DNA from 2 places in the Desulfotomaculum defluvii genome. Region 2 is predicted to be linked to the other one. Evidence: riboswitches for the same ligand, from Rfam matches in the RefSeq annotation. Region 2 holds a riboswitch; the other holds the start of a gene.
What was found. A riboswitch is a leader RNA that binds a small molecule or an ion and turns the genes downstream of it on or off. The one in region 2 is predicted to bind cyclic di-AMP.
Positions count from the first base shown of each region.

Region 1: linked by a shared signal. The riboswitch ahead of ACYQ03_RS00485 (cell wall hydrolase) and the one ahead of ACYQ03_RS02245 (CAP domain-containing protein) in region 2 are both predicted to bind cyclic di-AMP.

Region 1 is NZ_BAAHYV010000001.1:102,210-105,624, forward strand. Features, by position in the region: gene ACYQ03_RS00480 (hypothetical protein) at 1-473, opposite strand, end outside; cyclic di-AMP (ydaO/yuaA leader) riboswitch at 699-851, shown strand; gene ACYQ03_RS00485 (cell wall hydrolase) at 853-1,623, shown strand; gene ACYQ03_RS00490 (iron reductase) at 1,830-2,207, shown strand; gene truA (tRNA pseudouridine(38-40) synthase TruA) at 2,211-2,948, opposite strand; gene ACYQ03_RS00500 (GMC family oxidoreductase N-terminal domain-containing protein) at 2,975-3,415, opposite strand, start outside.
Region 2 is NZ_BAAHYV010000004.1:105,938-109,352, reverse strand. Features, by position in the region: gene ACYQ03_RS02250 (DUF3794 and LysM peptidoglycan-binding domain-containing protein) at 1-1,076, opposite strand, end outside; gene ACYQ03_RS02245 (CAP domain-containing protein) at 1,275-2,258, opposite strand; cyclic di-AMP (ydaO/yuaA leader) riboswitch at 2,264-2,385, opposite strand; gene ACYQ03_RS02240 (chymotrypsin family serine protease) at 2,583-3,415, opposite strand, start outside.

The sequences.
Region 1 (3,415 bases), on a different contig from region 2:
AAATTATTTATATTTTTCTTACCCAAAATTTCTGCTGCCTTATCTTGGTCACTAAAGGCAAACCAGTATTTTCTTTCATCGTAAGTTAGCCTAGGAATATTCTTTATACTTTCCTCACTAACATCGAAGGTAAGACAATCTGGTAAAAATTCATCCTTTTCATCATGGTAAATTAGATTACCAGTTAGTTGAATTTTACCACTGAATTCAACCTCTGCAGGATAATCTTTGCTAGGATAATCCTTATTGTATGTAATAGCCTTTACTTTCAAACCAGCTACACTATCTCCTACTTTTGTCTTCAATGGATCAAAGACGTTGTTTATTGATGGATCAACAGTCTCAGAGGTCTGAGCAGCCTGTGGCTGGGGATCACCTTGGGTTTGAGAAATTACTTTATTCTCGTTATTCTGGCACCCCATAAGAGTCATGATTAAAAGCAGGCAAATAAATATTTTTTTAAATTTAAACATAGGAAACTCCTTTTTTATACATTTTTTAAATTATTATACGTAAAATCTTAGACATTTTTAAGGTATTCTAGTTTCCTCATAAAATTTTATTTAGTTTAACGACCACACCAAACAGGACTATTCAAAAGCCCTGTTTGGAGGTTACTGCACTAAAGAAACTGCTAATACTTACCATGGTATTTACCCCCTCAAATAATGGTTTTAGATACGAATTAATGTAAGTAATAAAAAATATGGCCGAAGTTTCTTTTTTTGGAACACGGGGGATCAAATTCTGGGGCGAGTCCTATTGATGGAGGTGGCTTATAGCAGATTCAGGATGGGGACCCTCAACCCAAGCCCGTCAACTAACCCCGCAGGCCAAAGGAGGGTGTATTATTTGTTTTTGCGTAGAATTTTGCTTTCTTTAACCTTATTCGGTTCCTTGGCCTTTGCCACTACCTTTGCTACAGCTGCCGAACATACCGTGGCTCAGGGTGATACCCTTTATCTCATCGCTCAACATTACGGTACCCAGGTAGATAAATTAAAATCAACTAATCAATTAAAAAGTGATATGCTTTATCCCGGCCAGAAGCTGCAAGTCCCCGACCAAACATATACAGTACAAAAGGGGGACAGCCTTTTTCTTATCGGAAAAAGATTGAACCTGCCCTACCAGGAGATTTTACGTGCAAACAAGCTGTCTAGCTCTACTACCATTTACCCTGGCCAGGTATTGAGGATACCCGTAGTCCAGGGAACAGTAAGTAGAGGTTCTTCAATTGACCGAGCTGGCACTAAATTCTCCGCCGGAGATTTGGACCTTCTGGCCCGCTTAATCACCGCTGAAGCAGACTCGGAATCTTATCTCACAAAGGTAGCTGTGGGTGCAGTGGTTTTAAATAGAGTAAAAAGTAACCTGTTCCCCAACAGCATAGCCAAAGTTGTTTACCAGGTAGAAAATGGTCATTATCAATTTGAACCAGTGTTAAACGGCTGGATCAATGTGAAGGCTTCACCGGATGCCATACGGGCGGCCAAAGAAGCCTTAAGCGGGGTAGACCCCACCAAAGGAGCCCTCTATTTCTTTGAGTCTTGGGTACCCAATAAATTTCTCCAAGCCCGTCCGGTAAGTATGGTGCGGGATAGTTTTACCTTTTCCTATTAACCAGAATTTAATATTTAAGGGAGTTTCTTCATCTGTAAGGAACTCCCTTATTTATCTGCTCTTGGTAGATCGAGCTTCCTTCAGGATAAAGGACTCCTATTTTTTAAAATACCGAATATATATATTATAAATAAGTTGTGGCCTCCAATTCGCAGTGTTGGCTGCCAAATAACCAAGGGTAAAACTAATAAAAGGAAGGGATAACTATGGGTGGAGTAATTGAGTTAACAGGTTGGCTTGGACTTATTTTATTAAGTGCTTGTTTAGCGAAGTTTTCTAGCAAGGGAAAAATAGACAACCAACTCATGTTATTTTTTAAGAAAAATCACAAATACTTCGGCTGGACTGCATTAACTGCATTATTCCTACATGGTACCCTAGCCACCACAAACCTCCTTATACCAGTTATGGGACAGAGTAACCGTTTGTCAATATTGGCAGAAACTAGTTGGGGCTATTTGCTTTGGTTGATGTTACTAGCCATCTGTATTGCTTCAGTTATGCTATCTTACAAAACTTTTCGACGTAGACATCTGCAAATGGTACTGATTTTAGGGGTTTTACTACTGATTCATATTGAATAAGCCTTAATAATCAATCTTCTCCAGGAACAGCCCACTTGCATCGGCAATGCCACCAGTTTGATTCCGTTCTTTTGCATCTAAGATTTTGAGTATATCTTCTGCATTGATTTTATCCAACCCAACTTCTATTAAGGATCCAACAATCTTTCTAACCATATTATAAAGGAATCCATTACCACACACTCTAATTTCAATTAAACCGGCATCTTCATCTAAATCAATAGAATATATTTCACGTACCATTGACTTCTTCTTAGACTTGGCATTGGAAAAGGCAGTAAAATCATGTACGCCAATAAAATATTGACCTGCTTTTTTCATGCGGATGGTATTCAGCTTTTTCTCGATATGCATACTATACTTTCGCATGAAAGGATTGGGGTATTCCTCGTTCCAGATCCTATATAAGTAGGTTTTACCCTTGGCATGATATCGGGCATGAAAGTTCTCAGGAACTATAGTTACCTCCCTAATGCTAATATCCCGGGGTAAATATCTATTTAAATAGTTTTTGACCTCAGATTCCGACAGATTCTCATTGATTTTAAAATTGGCAATTTGTGCAAGGGCATGTACACCAGCATCAGTTCTGCTACAGCCAGTAATCTCGATTTCTCTGCCCACCATCTCCGCTAATACACTTTCTATTTTCCCCTGAATTGTATTTTCTCCATTCTTGAGCCTTTGCCAGCCCTTATAACGTCCACCATCATATTGAATTAGCATTTTATAATTGTTCATTGTTTCTCCTTATCTGTTATCTAGGGTCAGACATCTGTTTTGATTAAATGTTTGGATAACCTCCTGGCCAGTGATAGTAAAGTAAAGGTAGGAGGTAAGCCCCACTCTGTTGGAATGACGGAGCAATCACATACATAGAGGTTTTTGTACTCTGTTTGCAGGTTTGAGTCAACCACCTCACCAATCCTTACTGACCCACCGGGATGGGCAGCAGTCCAAGCACTACGAAAAATTCTCTTTGCTCCAGCATGCTCAATAATTCTCTTAGCAACTAAATTCCCCTTAGACATTTTGTTTTGATCTTCCCTGGTAAATTTCTTAGAGAAGCCCTCTTTACTATTGATATTACCACCTATACTGTCTCTAATTTTGACCATTACTGAGATGGTTTTATGATGCTCAAATATCCGATGAACCCTTAAGGCTTGTGCAGTAAACAACTGATATACAAGTCTCGGTAAGGTAAT
Region 2 (3,415 bases):
AGACTTTCCATATCCAGTGTTACAGTATCAGTGTCTGCCCCCTCAATGGCAGTAACAACATCCACTTCTCTATCTTCTACTACACGCACTCTGACTTTGAGTACAATTAGAGGAGATAACTTGCAGTCAGTTACATCAGTAACATCTAGGCTGCAAGATTCTACCAGTGCGTCCACATAGGCTTCCATCCCCTGTTCCGCACCTTCTACTTCTACAAAATTACTAAATTTAAAGGTTTTTTCGAAGGAATGAACACCAAATTTATCATCCTTTGATTTATCGAATCCATGCCCATGCTTATCCTTTTGCCATTCCCCGTGGCCTGGTTTTCCCTTATGGTCATTTTTCTCAACTGCATAAAGGCATTCCATATCGACTTCGCCATCAAAAAGTATCTTATTCCTGATAACTCTAACCTTAGTTATTTCTACATCGCACATACACTTAAGAACGTCAGTAATAAGGAAATCTCTTTCATCAGGTATGTCAAATTCATCATCTATCAAAATTTGTTTGATATTGCTGCCCACTACCTGCTCCAAACTCATTCTTTCTGTTTCACAGGTAAAACCATTGGGACATTCGATAACTGCATCAACTTCACGATCCTCGGTAACCTTGGCAGTAATCTGAAGCACAGCCACAAGTTCATATTCGCATTCACGAGTTAGTTTTAGGCTAAAGTCCTCAACCACAAATTCAATTTCCGCATCCATACCCGGCCGAGCACCTTCCACCTCAACAAAATCAGTGAACTCAATCTCTTCATCGAATGAGTGAACAGACTGATCCTTTTCAAAGGCGGTGTATAAAACTCTGAAACGCAGTTTTCCTTCTACGATGACCTTATTGGGGATAACTTCAGCTTTTTTTAATCTTACTCTTGTGTCGATGGAAAGAGTCTCTTCAATATCCGGGTAACCATAGGGTAGTTTAACGGTAGCTCGGATAATATTTTGTTCAGTGTTTTCTCCAATGAGCTGCTTGACCCTGATCCTTTCTGTCTCAAACTGTTGATTTTGGTTTTCATCATTATTCTGTCGGAACTTTAGCTTGGGTCTTTTTCTCATGATCATCAATCTTAGCCTCCTTTCAAGGTATCTCCTTAATATATATATTGGATTGTCTGGAGAAATGTGCTGAAATTGTGGTCAATCCTTAAGAAAATGCAAAAAAACGGGAGGAAATTTTTCCTCCCGTTTCCCTTTTATGGAACAAGGCATTGTACAGGCTATTTTGTTGTCCAATTATCTAATTAGTTTTTATATAGACAATTACCGTCGAGCAAATTCCTGAACCCAGATATAACCATAGCCACTATAGCTTTGATATACGCCTACACCGATTTCATTGTATTTAGCATTTAATATATTGGCACGGTGACCTGAGCTATTCATCCAGTCCTGCATAACTTGCTCCGGGGTTTTTTGACCCATAGCAATATTCTCCCCAGCTGCTAGGTAGCTGATACCAAATTTGCGCATCATATCAAAGGGAGAGCCATAATTAGGAGAAGTGTGGGAAAAATACCTGCTCTGGTACATATCCTGTGCTTTTGCCTGAGCAACTTTAGTCAAGTCTTCTTTAGCTACCAGAGGCTGCAATCCATACTTAGCCCGTTCAGCATTTACTAGGTTCACTACTTGCTTTTGGAAATCATTCATAAAGGAAGTAGGTTCCTGGGGTACTGGCTGTGGCTCTGGTTGTGGCTCTGGCTCTGGCTGTGGAGCCGCCGGCTCAGGCTGAGGAGTTGGCTCCGGTTGGGGAACTGGTTGCTCTGGTTTCTCAATAGGTTCAGTTATGGGTTTATAACCTAACAATTGAACACAGATCTTACCACTGCTAGTATCCATAAAAGCTAACCCAATTCTGTTATATTTTGCATTTAAAATTGAGCGGCTGCCATAATATACTAACTGCTTTTGCACCATGGTTGCAACATCATTACTACGTACAATAGTTTGTCCAATGGTACTATAACCACCGCTTTTAGCAATATCTAGCAACATGGTTGAACTGGGACTCTGACCGGTTCTTTGGTAGTATTCAAGATTCTTGGCAGCTTGCAGTGAAAGCTGCTGGTCTACCATTAGTGCTGTAAGACCGGCTTTACTACGGGCTTCATTAATCAGCCTAACCATTTCTTGGCTGTCATCGGTGGCTGCCCTAGCTGACTGTGCCGTCATAAGAGACAGCATAAGGGTAAATAGGAACACGGTAACCAGGTACACAGAAAAATTCTTTAAGCGATACTGCATTTCTTTTCTCCTTTCCTTTTTGCCTCCGGAGTTAGCTGACGGGTTCGGGCAAGGAAAACCCTACCTAAAAGGATTCACCCCCATAAACGGTTCCTCCGTACCTCAAGGGATTCGGCATTTCTGTTACATGGCATCTGTGCCTGTCCTAAATAATACATAAAAATACCTGATTTTACAAAAGTCGTAATACCTGGTAATAAATTATTTAATTAGCTAGAAGATGTGTACAAACATTTTTTTGGTTGTAAACTCATTTTAAAACATATATACCATTTTTTTACACGAAACAAAAGCCCCACGTTCTTCGTCGCGGGGCTTTCCTTCCTAAAACTCAACATTTAGTTTATCTAACACCATCTGAATATGATTGAAGACAGTTACTCGGTCGGACCCTGCGAACAATAAACCAACTGCTCTGTTCCCTTCAGTAAGTACTAAGGAGCCGCTATCTCCGCCCTGAGATTTCATATCACAAATTACTTGGTTACTGAAATAAGCATTATTATTATCATCCATTTTAACTTGCATCGTGGTACCTATGGCAGTAACTACCCCAGAGGTGATTCCTGTTGTTCTGCCACTCTTAAATACCTTCATACCAGGTTTAGCCTCTGCAACACCTTGTATCTTTCCAAAGCCAATAATATCATCGTTAATCATATCTGGATTCAGGGGTCGGGCAACTGCACAATCCACATGGTTTGCAACCCCTTCTCTTTTAAAAAATTTCAAATCGTAATTGGGCCGGATGGCGTGAACAAACATGTTTGCAATACGGGATGCCCCATTGGCTATGGGGCAAGTAGCAGGTGCTTCTCCCTTTTGGATCGGAATATATCTTAATAGTGTTGCTATTCGGTCATTCTTTGTTCCACCGTCATATTCACCAGGTTGTAAAATTAGGTCTCCCGGAGCAGACCGACCATCTTTACCATCCGTAGCATTGGCTAAAATATGGTTGTTCGAAAGGATAAGTGGTTCACCAGTGGTGCGATCCCTTACCACTGCTCCAAAGGTGCCGGCCGTAACTCGATAGTGCCCCAGACTTAGACCAGGGCGGGCTGGTCTAACATGCTTTTTTCTATCATCTTCCAAAAAACGTATTTCTCCAACTTCAATAACATCTGTCTCTAAACCATTAATTTTATAGGGTACTA